Regions from separate parts of the Cellulomonas sp. NS3 genome, predicted to be linked through region 2. Evidence: riboswitches for the same ligand, from Rfam matches in the RefSeq annotation. Region 2 holds a riboswitch; the other holds the start of a gene.
The links. Region 2 has a riboswitch for thiamine pyrophosphate ahead of NXY84_RS14225 (Ykof family thiamine-binding protein). Riboswitches for the same ligand answer to the same signal wherever they lie in the genome.
Positions count from the first base shown of each region.

Region 1: linked by a shared signal. The riboswitch ahead of thiM (hydroxyethylthiazole kinase) and the one ahead of NXY84_RS14225 (Ykof family thiamine-binding protein) in region 2 are both predicted to bind thiamine pyrophosphate.

Region 1 is NZ_CP103289.1:2,028,530-2,038,680, reverse strand. It holds gene thiD (bifunctional hydroxymethylpyrimidine kinase/phosphomethylpyrimidine kinase) at 30-1,664, opposite strand; gene NXY84_RS09335 (thiamine phosphate synthase) at 1,625-2,311, opposite strand; gene thiM (hydroxyethylthiazole kinase) at 2,308-3,186, opposite strand; TPP riboswitch at 3,179-3,292, opposite strand; gene pheT (phenylalanine--tRNA ligase subunit beta) at 3,520-6,078, opposite strand; gene pheS (phenylalanine--tRNA ligase subunit alpha) at 6,078-7,136, opposite strand; gene thpR (RNA 2',3'-cyclic phosphodiesterase) at 7,415-8,038, opposite strand; gene NXY84_RS09310 (TrmH family RNA methyltransferase) at 8,125-9,030, opposite strand; gene rplT (50S ribosomal protein L20) at 9,225-9,611, opposite strand; gene rpmI (50S ribosomal protein L35) at 9,673-9,867, opposite strand; gene infC (translation initiation factor IF-3) at 9,955-10,151, opposite strand, start outside.
Region 2 is NZ_CP103289.1:3,113,720-3,123,870, reverse strand. It holds gene NXY84_RS14255 (DUF2510 domain-containing protein) at 1-28, opposite strand, end outside; gene NXY84_RS14250 (VOC family protein) at 126-1,055, shown strand; gene NXY84_RS14245 (energy-coupling factor transporter transmembrane component T family protein) at 1,107-1,973, opposite strand; gene NXY84_RS21760 (ABC transporter ATP-binding protein) at 1,970-3,631, opposite strand; gene NXY84_RS14230 (ECF transporter S component) at 3,628-4,311, opposite strand; gene NXY84_RS14225 (Ykof family thiamine-binding protein) at 4,308-5,063, opposite strand; TPP riboswitch at 5,182-5,304, opposite strand; gene NXY84_RS14220 (glutathione S-transferase family protein) at 5,386-6,426, opposite strand; gene NXY84_RS14215 (hypothetical protein) at 6,570-8,342, shown strand; gene NXY84_RS14210 (LLM class F420-dependent oxidoreductase) at 8,442-9,215, shown strand; gene NXY84_RS14205 (metallophosphoesterase family protein) at 9,373-10,151, shown strand, end outside.

The sequences.
Region 1 (10,151 bases), 1.1 Mb from region 2:
GCTCCGCACGTGCGGCGCGGAGCCCTCGCTCAGCGCACGCCGGCCGGCTCGCGCTCGGCCGTCGATCGCGACGGCTCCGGCCACGACGGCATCGACGTGCCCTGCGCGAAGAACAGCCACTCGTGCCGGCACGAGCGCACGAAGGCCTCGAGCATGCGCGCGCGCTCCGCCGGACCGGCGGACCGGGCCGCGTCGTCGGTCAGCTCGCGCGCCCGGTCCGACGCCCGCGCGAACTCGGGGTCGCCGTACGTCGCGATCCAGTCGGCGTACGGGTGCCCGTCGAGCTCGGACCGGGCCAGCAGGCGCGCGCCGATGTCCGCGTACAGCCAGTAGCACGGGAGCACCGCGGCGACGAGCTCCGTGTACGAGCCGGTCGCCGCGACCGCGCGCAGGTGGTCGGTGTACGCGGCGGTCACCGGTGACGTCGCCGCGCCGCCCTCGGCCACGCCGTACCGCCCCAGCCACCGCCGGTGGAGGTCCGACTCCACCGCGAGGCAGTGGTGCGCGCCGCGCGCGAAGAACTCCTGCGCCCCGCGGTCCGGGGCGAGCTCGCTCGCCCGCGCCAGGACGCGGGAGTACTCGCGCAGGTACAGCGCGTCCTGCGCGAGGTAGAACGCGAACTGCTCCGGCGCGAGCGTCCCGGCGGCGAGCCCGCGGACGAACGCCAGCGCGTCGCAGGCCTCCCGCAGGTCCGCGACCTGCTCCCAGGCCTCGTCGGTGAAGCGCCGCGCGCTGCCCTGCCGGTGCGCGTGGTCGACGGGACCGTTGCCGGTCCCGACCTGCAGCGCGGCCCCGGCCCGGAGGGCGCCCGTGAGCCACTCCTTGGCCTCGCGCACCGCCGTGACCCAGTCGTCGCGCTGCGGGCGCAGGGTCGCGACCGCGGCGGACAGCGAGCAGCCGGTCCCGTGCGTGTGGAGCGTCGCCACGCGCGGCGCGTCGATCTCGACGGTCCCCTCGGTGGTCACGACGGCGTCTGGGCTCCGGCCGGGCTCCCCCGCGAGGTGACCGCCCTTCACCAGCACCGCGACCTCGTGCAGGCGGGCGAGCCGCACCCCCTGGTCGAGCGCCTCGGGCCACGTCGCAGCGACCGGCTCGCCGAGCAGGACCGCGAGCTCGGGCAGGTTGGGCGTCACGAGGTCGGCGTGCGCGAGCAGCGACCGCACGGCGTCCTCGGCACCGCCGTCGAGCAGCCGGTCCCCGCTCGTCGCGACCATGACCGGGTCGAGCACGACGTGCGGCGGCCGGTGCGCCGCGAGCCACGCACCGAGCTCGCGGGCGACGGCCTCGGTCGCGACCATGCCGATCTTCAGCGCGTCGACCGTGACGTCGTCGCTCACCGCGTCGAGCTGAGCGCGCAGGAACGCGGGGTCGGGCACGTGGCTCGTGCGCACGCCGCGGGTGTTCTGCGCGACGAGCGCGGTGACCACGGCCATGCCGTACCCGCCGTGCGCGGCGATCGACTTGAGGTCCGCCTGGATCCCGGCACCCCCGGTCGGGTCCGTGCCCGCGACCGACAGGACGCGCGGACGGCTCGGTCCGCCCGGTGCACCGAAGCGGAGACGGTCCGGCGCGGCGTCGAGCCCCGGCCGGTCCGCCGGGACGGGCGCGGCCCCGAGCGGCGGGGTCACGAGGCGCTCGCGGCGTGCGAGCGGGCCCGCGCCCACGCGGCGACGAGCTCGGTCGCCGCGGCGTACGGCGCGGGGTGCGAGCACACCGCGGACACCACCGCCAGGCCCACGGCGCCCGCGAGGCGCACCGGCTCGGCGTCCTCGACGGTCAGCCCGCCGATCGCGACGACCGGCAGCGTGGACCGGCGCGCGACCTCGGCGAGCCCGTCGAGGCCGATGGGGTCCGCGGCGTCCGGCTTGGTCGGGGTCGCGCGGACCGGTCCGGCACCGAGGTAGTCGACCACCCCGGTCCGCAGCGCCGCGTCGACGTCCTCGTCGCGCGCGGCCGAGACGCCGATGAGCGTCCCGGCACCCAGCAGCCGTCGCGCGTCCACGGCCGGGAGGTCGGACTGCCCGAGGTGCACGCCGTCCACGCGCGCTCCCCGGCGGCGGGCCGCGAGCACGACGTCGACCCGGTCGTCGACCACGAGCGCGGGCGGACCGACGAACCGCGCGAGCCGGCCCGCCGCGGCGACCGTGAGGTCGAGCAGCGCGCGCACGTCGCGGTCCTTGGCGCGCAGCTGGACGACGCCGAGCCCGGCGTGCGCCGCGGCGTCCACGACGTCCAGCGGATCGTGCCCGGCCCCCTCGCAGACCGCGGCGTCGAGCACGAGGTACGGACCCGGGGGCAGCGCGGCGCTCATGCGCGGGGCCCCGCGGCCGTCAGCGCGCCGACGTGCAGACCTGCGGCCGCACGCTCGACCAGCCTGTCCGCGGTCAGGGCGTACACGGCATCGACGAACGCCGCGGCGAACGACCCGGGCCCGCGCGCCACGAGGGCGGCGTCGGTCGCGGCCTCGTTGAACCAGGCGCTGGCCGTGACCGCCGCGACGAGCGGGCTCGCGACGGCGCTCGTCGCGGCGACGAGCCCGCCGAGCGCGCACCCTCCCCCGGTCACCAGCGTCAGGAGCGGGTCGCCGCCGGTGATCCGCACGACCGTCACGCCGTCGGTCACGAGGTCCGTCGCGCCCGAGACCGCCACGACCGCCCCCGTGCGCCCGGCGACCGCCACGGCGGCGGTGAGCGCGTCGTCGACGTCGTCGCGCGCGTCGACCCCGCGCCCCGCGGAGGAGAGCCCGGCGAGCGCCCGGATCTCGCTCGCGTTGCCCCGGACCACCGCCGGAGTGTGCACGAGGATCTCCGCCGCGAGCCGCGTCCGGAGCGAGAGCACCCCGACCGCGACGGGGTCGAGGACCCACGGCGTGCGGGCACCCTGCGCCGCGGCGACCGTCGAGCGGATCGACACGCGGTGGTCCGCACCCATCGTCCCGAGGTTCACGAGCACCGCGTCCGCGACGTGCGCGAGCTCCTCCGCCTCGCCCGGCGTCGCGACCATCGCCGGGGACGCGCCCGCGGCGAGCAGCACGTTCGCGACCAGGTTGACGGTCACCTCGTTCGTGAGGCACTGCACGAGCGGCGTGCGGTGCCGGACCTGCTCGGCAGCCTCGTGCACCGCGCCGAGGAGCGCGTCACGCTCCGTGGCCGAGCCGGCCGGGTCGTTCTCAGGCGCATGAGTCATCTCATGACATCCCTTCGCTAGTACGAACTAGATCAGGTTCGACGGGTGTGATCTCAGCTCGCCCGCACCGGTCGCAGCCGGTACGCGAGCACCCCGTGTCATTCGCGGATCACCCTATTCGGACACGCCCCGCGCCGGAAGCGTTCCGCGCGCCGTCACGGGCGCGTCGCCGTGGCGTGTCGGCGCACACCTCCCCGGGCACGCCGGCCGCAGGGCTGTCGGCGGGTGGTCGTCTCCTCCCGCGAGCGCCGGCCCGTGACCCGCTCGACGGCGGACGACGAGGGCGCCCGCCCCCCGGGAGGGGGACGGGCGCCCTGGTGCGCGCTCGACGGGTCAGGCGCGGAGCCGTGCCCCGAACTGCCGGTCCACCTCGGCGACGACCGCCTCGCGCACCGCGGCCGTCTCGTCCGCGGTCAGGGTGCGGTCAGCCGCGCGCAGACGCAGCGAGAACGCGAGCGACTTCTTGCCGTCCCCGACCTGCGGCCCGGTGTACACGTCGAACAGCCGCAGCTCCTCGAGGACGTCGCCCGCCGGGCTCGACACCGCACCGGCCCGGACCGCCGCCTGCACGTCGCCCGCGGGCACCTCGGCGTCGACCACGAGCGCGACGTCCTCCTTCGCGACCGGGAACGTCGAGACCTCGACGACCTGGACGGGCTCGGTCGGCGCCGCCGCGAGCAGCACGTCGAGGTCGACCTCGAACGCCGCGGCCCGCGACGGGAGCCCGAGCGCCGCGACGACCTTCGGGTGCAGCTCGCCCGCGTGCCCGGCCAGCGTCCCGTCCGCCGTCTCGAGGCGCGCGCACCGGCCCGGGTGCCACGGCGCGTGGTCCCCGTCCTGGCGCACCACGAGCTCGACCCCGAGCGTGCGCGCGACCAGCAGGGCGCCCGCGACCGCGTCGGAGTGGTCCGCACGCCGGCCCGGACCCCACCAGCCGGCGGGGTCGCGCTGCCCGGTCAGGACCCCGGCGAGACGCCGCGGCTGCGCCGGGACCGCGGCCCGGAGCGCCGTGAGGTCCGCGTCGGACGGCCGAACCCCGCCCGGCAGGCGCGGTGCCGGCTGCGCACCGGCGGCCGGGCGGGTCACGAGCCCGATCTCGAAGACCGCGAGGTCGGTCGTCCCGCGGCTCACGTTGCGGCGCGCCGTGTCGAGCAGCGTCGCGAGCAGGCTCGTGCGCATCTCGGGCTGCGAGTCGTCGAGCGGGTTGACGAGCCGGACCGCGCGGCGCCGGTCGTCGTCCGCCGGGAGGCCGAGCACGTCGTGCTGCTCGGGGGCGACGAACGGGTAGCTCAGCGTCTCGACCCAGCCCGCCCCGACGAGGGCGCCCGCGACCGCCCGGCGAGCGCGCTGACCGTCGGTCAGCCCTCGCCCGACGGGTGCGACGGGCAGCACGGACGGGATCTCGGAGTACCCGCGCAGGCGCGCGACCTCCTCGACCAGGTCGACCGGCACGGCCAGGTCCGGGCGCCAGCTCGGCACCCGCACGCGCACGCGGCCCGGCGCGTCGGCGTCGGTGACCTCGCAGCCGATCTCGGTGAGCGTCTCCCGCACCTGCTCGGGGGTGTACGCGACGCCGACGAGCCGCGACGGCAGGTCGAGGGCGAGCTCGACGACCGGCGGCTCGCTCGTGCGGTCCACGTCGGTGAGCTCGGCGTCGGGCGTCCCGCCGCCGTGCTCGACGAGCAGCTCGACGACCCGGGCGACCGCGACGCGCGCGAGCCGGGGGTCGACGCCGCGCTCGAAGCGCTTGGCCGCCTCGCTCGGGAGCTTGTGGCGCCGTGCCGTGCGAGCGACGCTGATCGCGTCGAAGTGCGCCGCCTCGACGAGCAGGTCGGTCGTCGACTCGCCGACCTCGGACTCCGCACCGCCCATCACGCCGGCCAGGCCCAGGATGTGGCTCGCGCGCGCACCCGCCGGGCTGTCCGTGACGAGCAGGTCCTCGGTGGACAGCACGCGGTCCTGGCCGTCGAGGGTGCGCAGCCGCTCACCCTCGCGGGCCCGCCGCACCACGACGGGCGCCGTGAGCTGCGCGAGGTCGTAGGCGTGCAGCGGCTGGCCGAGGTCCAGCATCACGTAGTTCGTCACGTCGACCGCGAGCGAGAGCGGCCGCATCCCGGCCTGGGTCAGCCGGCGCTGCATCCACGCAGGCGACGGGTCCGACGCGGCGACCCCGCGCACGACCTGCGCGACGAACCGGTCCGCGCCCGACACACCGTCGATCGGCGCGTCGTCGTCGAGCTCGACGGCGAAGCCCCCGCCCGCGGGCGCGTCCGGCACGGGCACCCCCGGGTCACGGAACGTCGCGCCGGTCGCGTGGGAGTACTCGCGGGCCACGCCGCGCATCGAGAAGCAGTAGCCGCGGTCCGGCGTCACGTTGATCTCGAGGACCTCCTCGCCGAGCCCCAGGAGCTCGCGCGCGTCGGTCCCCGGCTCGGCGTCGAGCCCGAGCCGCGAGATCACGATGATGCCGTCGTGGTCCTCGCCGAGCCCGAGCTCGCGCGCCGAGCAGATCATGCCGTCGGACACGTGCCCGTACGTCTTGCGCGCGGCGATCGGGAACGGCCCGGGCAGCACCGCGCCGGGCAGCGCGACGACGACGCGGTCGCCCACGTCGAAGTTGTGCGCCCCGCACACGATCCCGCGCGGCGAGCCGTCCTCCTCGTTGTGCGCGCCGACGTCGACACGGCACCAGTTGATCGTCTTGCCGTTCTTCTGCGGCTCCGGGGTGCGCTCGACGACCTCACCGACCACGAGCGGCCCCGTGACGGCGGCGGGGTGGATCGCCTCCTCCTCGAGGCCGACGCGGACGAGGTCCGCGGCGAGCTGCTCGGCCGTCGTGCCGGCCGGGAGGTCGACGTGCTCGGCGAGCCACGTCAGCGGGATGCGCGGCATCAGGCCACCCCTCCCAGCTGCGCGGAGAACCGCACGTCGCCCTCGACCATGTCGCGCATGTCGGCGATGCCGTGGCGCAGCATCAGCGCGCGCTCGACCCCGACCCCGAACGCGAACCCGGAGTACACGTCGGGGTCGATGCCCGCGGCGCGCAGCACGTTCGGGTTGACCATCCCGCACCCTCCCCACTCGATCCAGCCGGGTCCGCCCTTCTTCTGGGGGAACCACAGGTCCATCTCCGCGCTCGGCTCCGTGAACGGGAAGTACGCGGGCCGCAGGCGCGTGCGTGCCTCGGGACCGAAGACCGAGCGGGCGAAGTGGTCCAGCGTGCCCTTGAGGTGCGCCATCGTCAGGCCCTTGTCGACCGCGAGGCCCTCGACCTGGTGGAACACCGGCGTGTGCGTCGCGTCGAGCTCGTCGGTGCGGAACACCTTGCCCGGGCACGCGATGTACACGGGCAGCTCGCGCTCGAGCAGCGTGCGCGCCTGCACGGGCGAGGTGTGCGTGCGCAGCACGAGGCCCGACGCCTCCCCCGGCTCGGCACCCTCGACGAAGAACGTGTCCTGCATCTGGCGCGCCGGGTGGTCGACGCCGAAGTTGAGCGCGTCGAAGTTGAACCACTCGGCCTCGACCTCGGGGCCCTCCGCGATCTCCCAGCCCATCGCGACGAACATGTCCGCGATGCGCTCCTGGAGCGTCTCGAGCGGGTGCCGCGCGCCGGCGGTCCGGCGCTCGGCCGGCAGCGTCACGTCGACGCGCTCCTCGACGAGCACGCGGGCGTCGCGCTCGGCCTCGAGCTCGGTCTGGCGTGCGGCGAGCGCGGCGCCCAGCCGGCCGCGTGCGGAGCCGAGCAGCTTGCCGGCGACGGCCTTCTCCGCCGGGGCCAGCCGGCCGATCTCGCGGTTCGCGAGCGACAGGCGGCTGCGGTCGCCGACGTGCTCGAGCCGTGCGGCCTTGAGCTCGTCGAGGTCGGCGGCCTTCGCGAGCGCCGCGAGGGCGTCCGAGAGCGCCGCCTCGATGCCGTCGGCGTCGAGCGGGGACAGGGGTGAGGAGGACATGCGGACCTTCCAGGCGGGGAGGGTGCGGCCGGTCCGACGAGGGTCCCGGCCAGCTGGGCAGTCTAATGGCGCCCGTCCCGGGGACCGGCGGCTCGCTCGGCGAGCGCCGCAGGTCGCCCCCGCGGGGACGACTCGGTCACGTGCGCAGCGTCAGCGGCGCGGCCCGGGAACGGGCCCGGGAAATCGGCGACCACGGGTCACCGGCGCGTCACGTCGCGAGACTGGCATGGGCACCATGCTGCCACAGGGCCCGGTCGTGCAGCGGGACGACGAGCTCCTCACGCGCCGCCGAGCCGCCACGAGTCCACCGGCGTGTACAGCGGACCGCCGCCCCGCCCCGCACCCGGCTCCGACTCGACGAGCAGCAGCTCCTCGACCGTCCACACGGGGCCCTCGTACACGGCGAGCGCGCGCACGAGCGCGTCGACCGGCGCGCTCGGCGGCTCGTCGTCGGGCCGGCGTCGCGAGCGTCGCGTGGGCCGGGCCGACGGGCTGACCCGACCGACCGTGAGGTGGGGGCGCGAACGGACACGCTCGTCGGGACGGGTCCCCGCCTCCGCGCCCGCCTCGGCCGACCGGGCGCTCAGCCGGTTCATCGCCTCGACCTCGCCGCTCGCCCCGACCCACAGCGTGCGGTGCGAGAACACCCCGGCCCCACGCAGCCGCAGCTCGAACGGCTCCGCCTCGTCCGCGACGCGCGCGAGGCCGCGCGCCAGGTCCTCGGACACCCCGGCGGGGACCTCGCCGTAGAACGCGACCGTCAGGTGACGGTTCTCCTCCGCGGTCCAGCGCACGGGGGACGTCCGGTCGTCGGCCACGGCGCCCGCGCGTACGACGCGCAGCGCGAGGTCGAGGTGGTCGAGCACGTCAGCGGGGGGCCGCACGGCGGCGAAGAGGCGCACCGCACCAGGGTCTCAGGAGCACACGTGCGCCCGGCACCGCGGTCCGCGCCGGCCCTCCGGGTCCGCGCGCGGAGCCGGCCGTCCCGTCAGCGCTGTGCGCGCGAGCTCGCGTACAGGCACACCGTGGCGGCGGTCGCGAGGTTGAGCGACTCGGCACGCCCGCGGATCGGGACCCGTACGACCGCGTCGGCCAGCGCCCGGTCCGCGTCCGGGAGGCCCCACGCCTCGTTGCCGAAGACCCACGCGGTCGGGAGTGCCAGGTCGGGCGCCGCACCGGTGCCGGGCGTCCGGGTGCCGCCCGCTGCGCCGGTCGAGCCGCCGCGCCCCGCGACGTCGAGCAGGTCGTCGAGGTCGTGCTCCCCCGCCCCGTCCGCCGCGAGGACGGCGAGCCCGCCCCGGCGCAGCGCCGCGACGGCGTCGGCCAGGGTCACCCCCGTGACGACGGGCAGGTGGAACAGCGAGCCCGCGGTCGAGCGGACCACCTTCGGGTTGTGCACGTCGACGCTCTCGGCCGTGAGCACGACCGCGTCGGCGCCCGCGGCGTCGGCGGCGCGGACGACGGCGCCCGCGTTCCCCGGGTCCCGCACGCGCGACAGGACGGCGACGAGCCGCGGCGAGCCGGCCAGGACCTCGGCGAGCGCCACGTCGTGGGGCTCCGCGACGGCCAGCACGTGCTGGGCGTCCGGGCTCATCGCGTCGAGCACCGCGGGCGTCGCGAGGTGCGTCCGCACTCCCGCGGCACGGGCGGCCGCCACGATCTCGTCGTACCGGTCCGCCGCGGCCTCGGTCAGGTAGAGGTCCCGCACCCGGGGTGCCTCCTCGCGCACGAGCTCCCGCACGGACTGGGGACCCTCGACGAGGAACTGCCCGTGACGCACGCGCGCGGACCGCCCGGCGAGCGCGCGGACGGCCTTGACGCGGTCCGCGCGGGGGTTGTCGAGCAGCGGGCGCCCGCGGCCGGGCGCGGCGGGGTCGGGGCTCGTGGCGCTCATGGCGTCATCCTCTCGCGCCGCCGGGTGCGGCTCGGGCGTGCGGGGTCTCGTCGGCGGGCTCGCGCGGTCCGGGTCCCGCGGGCCGGGTCAGGCGGGCACGGTCCGCTGTCGCGGCCGGCGACCTCGGGCCCACGCACGACGACGCCCCCGTGGTCACGTGGACCACGGGGGCGTCGTGCGTGTGCGAACGGGCGTCAGGCCGCCGAGGCGGGGGCGTTGACGTCGGCCGGGAGGGCCGCCTTCGCGACCTGGACGAGCGCCGCGAACGCCGGGGCGTCGCTGACGGCGAGCTCGGCGAGGACGCGACGGTCGACCTCGACACCCGCGAGCTTGAGGCCCTGGATGAGGCGGTTGTACGTCATGCCCTGCTCGCGAGCCGCCGCGTTGATGCGCTGGATCCACAGCTTGCGGAAGTCGCCCTTGCGCGCCTTGCGGTCGCGGTAGGCGTAGACGAGGGAGTGGGTGACCTGCTCCTTCGCCTTGCGGTACAGGCGCGAACGCTGGCCGCGGTAGCCGCTGGCGCGCTCGAGGGTAGTGCGGCGCTTCTTCTGGGCGTTGACCGCCCGCTTCACGCGTGCCACGTGATGCTCCTTGCGTTTCGGGGCTCACAGGTGAGTCCGGGGCGCTCACGCGCCCCCGGGCTCACTTGCCGAGCAGCTTCTTGATCTTCGGGGTGTCAGCGGCGGAGACGACGACGTCACCGGCGATGCGGCGCGTACGGCGGCTCGACTTGTGCTCGAGCAGGTGGCGCCCGCCTGCCTGCTCGCGCATGACCTTGCCGCTGCCGGTGATCCGGAAGCGCTTCTTGGCACCGGAGTGCGTCTTGTTCTTCGGCATGGCTGCCGCTCTCTCCTTGAGGTCGCATCGCGCGGGGCCGCGCGACTCGTTCGTGCGGGGGTCCTGGTGAGGATCCCCGTGGGGAAGTCAGGCCTTGGCGTCCTCGCTGCTCGACGAGGGCGCCGGGCGCGGGGCCGGCTTCACACCGCTCGGGGCCGGTCGCGGGACCGGCTTGGGCAGCGCCGACGGCTTCGGCGCGGCGACGGGCTTGGCCGCTGCGGGACGCGGGGCCGGTGCTGCAGCCGGTGCCGATGCCGCTGCCGGTGCGGCCGCGGGACGCGGCG
Region 2 (10,151 bases):
TCCCGGGCGGCGGTCGGTGCTCGTCCATGCGGACCAGTGTGGTGCACCTCGGGGCACCGCCCGCACGCGCTTCCCTTTTATTGAAGCATCAACTAATGTGGACGCACCCGAGCAGGAGGACCTCCATGAAGGCGCACACCACGCAGGCCGCACCCGGCGTGCTGCAGTCCCCGACCACCGAGTCCATCGCCGCCGGCACGGGCATGGACGCCGTGACGCTGCTCGTCGCCGACCTCGACCTGCAGACGCGCTACTACCGCGACGGCCTCGCGCTCGAGGTCCTGGAGCACCCCGACGCGCGCCTGCTCGGCACCGACCGGCCCGACGTCGTGACGCTCGGCCGCGCCGGGCGCCCGCTCGTGATCCTGCGGCACACGCCGGATCTCCCGCGGGCCCAGCGCGGCTCCGCGGGCCTCTTCCACACGGCGCTGCTGTTCGACGACCGGGCCACGCTCGCCGCGACGCTCGCGTCCGTCGCCCAGCACTTCCCGCACACCTACACCGGCAGCGCCGACCACCTCGTCTCGCTCGCGTTCTACCTCACCGACCCCGAGGGGAACGGCGTCGAGCTCTACTGGGACCGCAGCCGCTCGCTGTGGTCGTACGGGCCGGACGGGCGCGTGCAGATGGACTCCCTGCGCCTCGACCCGAACGCCTTCCTGCGTGACCACCTCGACGACGCCGCGGCGCCGGCGACGGGCGGCGCGACGGTCGGGCACGTGCACCTCCAGGTCGGCGACGTCGCCGCCGCCCGCGGCTTCTACGTCGACGCGCTGGGCTTCGACGTCATGGCCGACTGGCACGGCGCGCTGTTCGTCTCGGCGGGCGGCTACCACCACCACCTCGCGATGAACACCTGGAACAGCGCGGGCGCGGGACCGCGCGCGTCGTCGCTGGGTCTCGGCGAGGTCGCCGTCGTCGTCCCGACCGCCGACGACGTCGCGGCGCTCACCTCGCGGCTCGCGTTCCACGACGTCGCGGTGCGGCACGACGGCGCGACGCTGCGCTTCGAGGACCCGTGGCGCAACGCGATCTCGGTGACGACGGCGGCCTGAGCCCGGCACCGCGCGGCGCCGGGTGGCTCCGGCGCCGCGCGCGGGGGCGCGTCAGGCGAGCGCCGAGCCCCACGACGCGAGCACACCGAGCCGGGCGGCCGCCGCGATCACCGCGACGCACACACCGACCGTCACCGCGGCGAACGCCGCGTCCCGGCGGTCGAGCGCGACCGGGGCGTGCACCGTGCGCGGCCCGGCGCCGAGCCCACGGGTCTCCATCGCGACAGCCATCCGCTCGGCCTGGCGGAGCGTCACGACGAGCAGCGTGAACGCCGCCCGGGCCAGCGCCCGGGGCGAGGCGGGCAGCCGCCGTCCGCCGTCGGCCCGGGAACGACCACGGTGACCCGAGGCCGGCGTCGCCCCGCGGCGGTCCCCGCGCGCCGGCTCCCGCGCCGCCTGCGCGAGCCGGATCGTCGTCCACCGCTCGGGGAGCTGCTCGAGCATCCGGTACCCCGCGAGGACCGCGTAGGTCGGTCGCGCACCGAGCCGCGCGTGCTGGTGCAGGCTCGTCATGAGGCGCGCACCATCCGTGGTCAGCACGAACGCCACGGACAGCGTCCCGACGAGCAGCGTGCGCACCAGCAGCGAGAGCCCGATCGTGAGCCCGGGTCCGGTGACCTCGAACGGCCCGAGCACGCCGACGACCGGCCCGTCGCGTGTCACGCTGTTCACCGCGAGGATGCTCAGCGCGAACGGCCCGAACAGCAGCTGCGCACGCGCGAGGAGCCGCCACGGGACGCGCCCGGCCCACGCGACCGCGACGAGCGCGATCCCCCACAGCGCGAGCGGCGTCCACGGGTCGACGACCGCGAGCACGACCGTCGAGACGACGAGCAGGACCGCGAGCTTGACGGTCGGGTTGCGCCGGTGGAGCACCGAGTCGTGCGCGAGCGGCCGGCCGAACCCCGGGCCGCTCACGCGGCACGCTCCGGCTGCGCCGCGGGGGAGCCCGCCGTCCGCGCGTCGAGCGCCGCGAGCAGGGGCCGCAGCGGCAGACCGGTCGAGCGCCACGCGGCGAGCAGCGGGGGCAGCCGCAGGCCCGCGCGCGCGAGCACGTCGTCGTCCGCGAGCACCGCGGCGGCGGGCCCGTGCGCGAGCACCCGGCCGGCGTGCAGCACGAGGACCTCGTCGGCGACGAGCCCGGCGAGCCGCAGGTCGTGCGTCACGAGCACCACGCCCCGGCCCTCGCGGGCGAGCGCGGTCAGCGCCCGGGCGGTCGCGCGCGTCGTGCGGCGGTCCTGGCCGAACGTCGGCTCGTCGGCGAGGAGGACCTCGTGGTCGCACACCGCCATCGCGGCGAGCGAGAGCCGCCGCTGCTGACCGCCCGAGAGCCGGAACGGGTCGTGGTCCGCCAGACCGTCGAGCACGTGCTCGCGCAGCGCGCGCTCGACCCGCTCGTCCACGTCGGGCAGGTGGGCGCGGCGCGGGCCGTACGCGATCTCGGCGTGCACCGTCCGGGCGAGCAGCTGGTGCTCGGGCTGCTGGAAGACCATCCCGACGCGCGCGCCGGTGACCGTGCCCGAGTCGGGTCCGCCGGGCAGCAGCCCGGCGAGCGCGTGCAGGAGCGTGCTCTTGCCCGAGCCGTTGAGCCCGAGGACCGCGGTCACGCGGCCGGCGTGCACGTCGAGCGAGACGCCGTCGAGCACCCGGCGCTCGCCCCGGCGGACGCCGAGCGCGTGCCCGCGCAGCAGCGGGGCGGCGGTGGTCCGGGGGAGCCCGGCGCCGGGCGCGTCCGGCCCGGCGCCGGGGGCGAGCGCGTCGAGCGAGGTGACGCCCGCGGCGCGCAGCTCGGCCGCGAGCGGCAGCCAGACGCCCTCCGCGGCGAGCGCGCGTGCCTCGTCGAGCACGACCTCGGCGGTCGCGCCGTCGGCCCGCACGCCGCCGTGCGCGTCGAGCACCACGAGCCGGCCGGGGAGCTCGCCGAGCTCGTCGAGGCGGTGCTCGATGAGCACCGAGGTGCGGGCCCCGGACGCGCGCACCGCGTCCGCGACGCCGCGCGCGCCGACCGGGTCGAGCAGCGCCGTCGGCTCGTCGAGCAGGAGCACGTCCGGGTCCGCGACGAGCGCCGCCGCGAGCGCGACCCGCTGGCCCTCGCCGCCCGAGAGCTCGCTCGTGCGCCGGCCCGCGAGGTGCCCGGCTCCGACGGCCGCCAGGGCGGCGTGCACGCGCGGGCCAATCTCCTCGGCCGGGACGGCGCGGTTCTCGAGCGCGAACGCGACCTCGTCCCGGACCGTCGGCAGGCACAGCTGGTCGGCCGGGTTCTGGGTCAGCGTCGCGACCCGCCGGGCGAGCGTCGGGACGTCCGTCACCGCGGGATCGTGCCCGGACCCGGCGCCGCCCGGGAGCGCCGGGTCGACGACCACCGGTTCCCCCGCGACGCGCACCGAGCCCCACACGTCGGCATCCACGGTCTGCGGCACGATGCCCGCGAGCACGCGCAGCAGCGTGCTCTTGCCCGAGCCCGACGGCCCGAGCAGGAGCACCCGCTCGCCCTCGGCGACGTCGAGGTCGACGCCCCGCAGGACCGGGCCCTCGGCGCGCGGGAAGCGCACCGAGAGCCCGCGGACCTCGATCACGCGCCGGCCTGCTGCGGGGCGGGTGCGGGCGCACCGCCGGGGTCGGCGCCGTCCCGGCCGCGGGCGGCACGGGCCGCGCGCCCGATCGCGTGGTTGTCGAGCACGCCCGTGCGCAGCAGCGCGTCCCCGAGGACCTTGGCCAGGATCCCGCTCAGCACGATCCCGCTGACGACCTCGAGCCCGACGCGGTAGGCGAACCAGTCCTGCGCGAGCCACCCGAACCGCACGGTCCCGAGCGCGAGGCTCGCGAGCGCCGCGGTCACGCCCGACGCGACGAAGACGCCCCACCCGTAGCGCCGGTACCGGGTCGCCGCGAACGCGAGCTCGGCGCCCGCGCCCTGCACGAACCCGACGAGGAGCAGCATCGGCCCGATCGGCGAGCCCAGGAAGACGACCTCGATGGTCGCCGCGAGCAGCTCCGCGACGATGCCGACCCCGGGCTTGCGCACGACGTACAGCGCGAGCGGCGCGACGACCATCCAGCCGCCGATCAGGACGTGCTGGGCGAGGTCGCCGAGCGGGCCCATCGCGAGCTGGAGCCACGCCCACGCCTGCACGAGCGCCCAGTACAGGAAGCCGAAGACGACGCCCAGCGCCGCGACGAGCACGAGCTCCTGGAGCGTCAGCCCCCGCCGGCGGGGCGTCGCCGGGGGACGGGCCGCGGCGGCCGGGGCGCTCATCGGGCGTCCTCGTCGGCCGCACCGGACGTGCCTGTGCCGGACGCGCCGGACGCGCCGGACGTGCCTGTGCCGGACGTGCCGGGCGTGCTCGGCGAGCCCAGCGAGATCGTCGCGTGCGTGGTGACGTGCCGGACCTCGCGCCCGACGAGCAGCCAGCCGTCGGCCACCGTCGCGAGCACGTCGGCGAGGTCGCCGTCGAGCCGGGTCACGAAGTGCTCGCCCCTCGTCAGCGTGCCGCGCTCGCGGGCCCGGTCGATCGCCGCGTAGATGCCGGCCATGTGGTCCGCGGTCCGCTCCCGCCCGTGCGGGTCGGGACCGCCGTCGTCGAGCGGGTAGAGCGCCCAGTGCGCGCTCGCGCACAGCCCGGTGGGGGCCAGCGCGGGGAGGTCGACGGGGTGCAGCACGACGTCGTCGGGCAGCTCGCACGCGACCTCGCCGGGGCACCCGCGCGAGAGCAGCACCTGCGCGACGACGTGCACGCCCCCGGAGGCGGCGGCCGCGATCACGTCGCGCAGGTAGGTCAGCACGTCGGCCTCCTGGCCGCGGACGAACGTCGACACGTCGTCGGTCGTGACCTCGAGCCGGCTCGCGTCGCCCGCCGCGAGCGCCCCGAGGATCACCTCCACGAAGTCCGACGTCATGGGGTGCAGCGAGAAGCGTGCACCGACCCCAAGCTGCGCGGGCGTCGCGGGCGTGGGCGGCACGGCCGGCGCGGCAGGGGCGGTCGGGGGAGGGGAGAGCGTCGGGTTCATGGCGGTCCTTCACCGTCGGTGCGGACCCCCGGCGAGCGCACCGACGGCTCCGCCCGGGCGCGCACCCCCCGACGGGTCGCCCGAGGGGCTGCCCGACGGGACGCGGCGACGGGCGGACCCGGCGACACCTGCCCTGCTCCCTACGCTGGTGTGAACCAGATCAGGTTCCACGGGTCTGCGGGTGGGACACCTGCGTGTCCGGCCGCACTCTCAGCGCTCCTGCGCTCCCCGGGGGCTTGTTCCGGGCGAACGTAGCAGAACGGTCGGCGTGCGTCAGCGCCCTGCCCGACCGTCGACCACCGGCGGCGACCGCCCGCCCGGGTCAGCCCGCCATCGCGGCGGCCGTGTGCGCGGCCGGGACCTCCTCGCCCGGTCGCACGGGCCCGGGCGGCGTGCCGTCGCCGAACGGGCGCCCGCCGAGCTGCTCGCGGTGGTGCGGCGTGAGCCACCCGCGCAGGTCCGGCCCCTTCGGCACGGTGCGGGAGGGGTTCACGTCCTCGTGCACCACGTAGTAGTGCTCCTTGATGTGCTGGAAGTCGGTCGTGTCCCCGAACCCAGGCGTCTGGAAAAGATCGCGCGCGTACGCCCACAGGACCGGCAGCTCGGTGAGCTTCGACCGGTTGCACTTGAAGTGCCCGTGGTAGACGGCGTCGAACCGCGCGAGCGTCGTGAACAGGCGCACGTCGGCCTCGGTGAGGGTGTCGCCGACGAGGTAGCGCTGCGTGGCGAGCCGCTCCGAGAGCGCGTCGAGGCGGGCGAAGAGCCGGTCGTAGGCGCGCTCGTAGGCCTCCTGCGAGCCCGCGAACCCGCACCGGTAGACGCCGTTGTTGACGTCCCGGAAGACACCGCGCATCACGTCGTCGATCTCGTCGCGGCGCGGGTCCGGGTACAGGTCCGGCGCGCCGTCGCGGTGGAACGCCGTCCACTCGGTCGACAGGTCGAGCGTCATCTGGGCGAAGTCGTTCGTCACGACCTCCCCGGTCGCGACGTCGACGATGGCGGGCACCGTGATGCCGCGGTCGTAGTCGGGGAACCGGGCGAGGTAGGCGTCCTGGATCCGCTCGATGCCGAGCACCGGGTCGACGCCGCCGGGGTCGAGGTCGAACGTCCACGAGCGCGCGTCGTGCGTCGGGCCGCACACCCCCATCGAGATCGCGTCCTCGAGCCCGAGCAGGCGCCGCACGATGATCGAGCGGTTCGCCCACGGGCACGCCCGCGCGACGACGAGGCGGTACCGGCCGGCCTCGACGGGGTAGCCGTCGCGCCCGTCCGCGGTGATCCGGGTCGCGATGTAGCGCATGTCGCGCGTGAACTCGCTGCCCTGCGTGACGTACGACCCTGCGGTGCTGTGCTCGTCGACCATGGCCCGATCCTCTCCCGGCGGACGGGGCGCCGCCCGGGCGAGGTGGCCGTCGAGGAGCCGCGGGCGGCCGACCGCCCGGTCTGCCCCGGTGTGCCCGGAGACCTAGAGTGGCGACGTCCACGACCTCGTCACCCGGGAGTGCTGTGCCGTTCCGAGGACCTGCCGACCTGCCCGTGCCGAGCCGTCGTCGCCCCGGCCGTGCCGCGCTGGCGCTCGTGGCCGCCGGGGCGGTCGTGGCGCTCGCCGCCTGCACCGCGGACCCCTCGCCGCGGCCCAGCCGGACCGACGGGGCGAGCGCGAGCCCGTCGTCCGAGCGTCTCGCGGCGCAGGCGCAGGCCCCCGGCGCTCCGGTGACGCTCGTGCCCGACGGCGCACCGGAGGCGGTCGCGCTCGCGACGAGCCGCGCGCTGTTCACGGCCGCGCCGGCGGTCGTCCTCGCCCCCGCCGACGACGCGCGTGCGGTGCTGCTCGCCGGGTCGGCGGCGGTCCGGCTCGGTGCCCCGGTGCTGCTCACGGGCGCGGGTGCGCCGGACGCCGACCTGGCCGCGGAGCTCGAGCGGCTCGGCACCCATGCGGCGCTGACGCTCGGGTCCTCGACCGTGCCGGAGGGCAGCCGGGTCGACGTTGTCGTCCCGGCCGCCGGGGTCGACGGGGTCGACGCGCTGCCGGACGCGCTCGCGGACGCCGCCGCCGCGGACTTCGGCGCCGTCCAGCCGGTCGCCGCGGGCCAGGAGGTCGAGGCGGTCGTCGGGCTCGCCGCGGAGCAGACCGCGGTGCTCGTGCCGGACGCGCCGGCCGACGCCGCGTCGCCCACCGCCCGCCCCTCGACGGGAGCGTCCGGGGCCCTCCCGCGGGTCGACCGCCCCACCGCACCCTCCGGCGCGCTCGTGCTGACCGACGGCTCGCCGACGCACCTCGCGGCGCTGGCGACCGCGCGCGCCGCGGGTGTCCCGGTCGCGGTGGTGCCCGGCGGCGACCCGCGCGCGACCGCCGCGAGCGTCGAGGCCCTCGCTGCGGCCGCCCCGCAGGCCGTGCTCGCGCTGGGCTCGGCGTTCGGGACCCCCGAGCTCCTCGCCCCCCGCGTCGCGTCGGCGGCCACGGGGGTGCAGCTGCCGGGCGGCGGCCAGCTCGTCTTCCCCACGCTCCCCGGCCAGCCCGGCAAGCGGTACGTCGCCCTGTACGGCACCCCCGGCACCGGCGCGCTCGGCGTGCTCGGCGAGCAGGACGTCCCCGCGACGCTCGCGCGCGCCGACGCCCACGCCGCGCCCTACCGGACGCTGACGTCGGACACGGTCGTCCCGACGCTCGAGATCATCGCGACGATCGCGTCGAGCGGCGCCGAGGCGGACGGCAGCTACTCGCGCCGCCGCGCGGTCGAGGACCTGCGCCCGCTCGTGGACGCCGCCGGGGCCGCCGGGATGCTCGTGATCCTCGACCTGCAGCCCGGTCGCACCGACTTCGTGACGCAGGCCCAGGCGTACGCCGAGCTGCTCGCGCTGCCGCACGTCGGGCTCGCGCTCGACCCGGAGTGGCGCCTCGCGCCCGACCAGGTGCACCTGCGCCAGATCGGGTCCGTCGGCGTCGACGAGGTCAACGCCGTCATCGCGTGGCTCGCGGCCTTCACGCGCGAGCGGGCCCTGCCGCAGAAGATGCTCGTCCTGCACCAGTTCCAGCCGCGCATGATCACCGAGCGCGAGCGGCTCGACCTGAGCCACGACGAGCTCGCGCTGCTCGTGCACGTCGACGGCCAGGGCGGCCAGCCCGCGAAGGCCGGCACGTGGGCGCGTCTGCGCGAGGGTGCCCAGCCCCAGCTGCGGTGGGGCTGGAAGAACTTCTACGACGAGGACGTGCCCATGCTCGACCCGGTGCAGACCATGCAGGTCCAGCCGGTCCCGGACCTGGTCACGTACCAGTAGGACCGCCGGCGCCGGGTCGTCGGCCGGGGCCCCGGGCCGTGCGCCCGACCGCGCCCGCGCGAGATGTGGCACCCGCGCGCGGGCCCTAGGGTCGCTCGCATGACGCATGACATCCGCATCGGGGTCCAGCTCCAGCCGCAGCACGCCGACTACGCCCAGCTCCGCGACGCCGTCCGCGCCGCCGAGGACGCGGGCGTCGACATCATCTTCAACTGGGACCACTTCTTCCCGCTCTACGGCGACCCGGACGGCAAGCACTTCGAGTGCTGGACGATGCTGGGCGCGTGGGCCGAGCAGACGAGCCGCGTCGAGATCGGTGCGCTCGTGACCTGCAACTCCTACCGCAACCCCGAGCTGCTCGCGGACATGGCCCGGACGGTCGACCACATCTCGGGCGGGCGCCTGATCCTCGGGATCGGCGCGGGCTGGTTCGAGAAGGACTACGACGAGTTCGGCTACGAGTTCGGGACCGCCGGCTCGCGGATCGCGGACCTCGGTGAGGCGCTGCCGCGGATCAAGGCGCGGTGGCAGAAGTCGAACCCGGTGCCGACGCGGGACATCCCGATCCTCATCGGCGGCGGCGGCGAGAAGAAGACGCTGCGGATCGTCGCGCAGCACGCCGACGCGTGGCACTCGTTCGGCGACGTCGAGACGCTGCGGCGCAAGAGCGCGATCCTCGACGAGCACGGCGAGGCCGTCGGGCGTGACGCGTCGCAGGTCGAGCGTTCGGTCGCCGTGCAGGCGCCCCCGGGTGAGGTCGCGGACGAGCTCGTCGCGGCCGGCGTGACGCTGTTCACCGTGAGCGCCGGGGGACCGGACTTCGACCTGTCGCTGACCCACGAGTGGGTCGCGTGGCGGGACTCGCGCCGCTGAGCCGGCCGGACGGAGACCGGTCCGCCCGCGGGCCGGTCCCCGCACGCACCGCTCCCCGCACCGCCCGGCACGCGGCCGTGCGGCGCACGGGGTTCCACCCGCAGGTCCACCCGGCGCCGCGCTCGATCGGCCCGTGGGCCCGACCTAGGCTCGACGCATGACCCGGCCCGACCCCGCGGCGCACCTGCCCGCGGACGACGCGCCGGCGCGCGAGGACACCGCCCCCCGGCTGCCGGCCTGGCTGCGCCTCGGGGTGCCGGCGCTGCTCGTGCTGCTCGGGTCGCTCGTCTTCGGGGTCACGACGGCGACCGCCGACGGGAGCCTCGGGCCGCACGAGGCGCGCTACGACGTGACGACCGACGGCACGGTCACGCTCGACCTGGGCCCGCTCGGCACGCTCGAGATCGACTCCCCGGTGCCCCTCGGCCTGGGCGCGCGGGTGACGGTCCGGGAGATCCCGTCGGGCGTCACCGCGGTCGACCCGGCGACGACGCTGACCGCGCTGAGCAGCGACCTGCAGGGGTACCTGCAGTTCTTCGCGGGTCCGCAGGCGACGCTGCAGGACGCCGTGCGCGCCCTCGTGACCGACGCGCTGTGGCGCACCCTCGGGGCGCTCGCGGTGGTCACCGTGCTCGTCGCGCTCGGCCGCCTGCTGCTCGGTCACGCGCGCCGCGAGGAGCTCGCGGCGGCGCTCGCCCCGCAGGCGCGCCGGCTCGTCGCGGGCGGCACGGTCGTCGTGGTCGGGCTGGGGGTGCTGACGGCCAGCACCGGGGGCGGTGCGCACGAGTCGCAGCCCGTCGCGTCCGCGGTGTTCGCGGGCACCCCGCTCGAGGGCGCCCGGGTCACGGGCCGGCTGGGCGGGGTCATCGACACCTACGGCTCCTACGCGGTCGAGGCCTACCGCTCGAACACCGAGTTCTACGCGCGCGCCGAGCA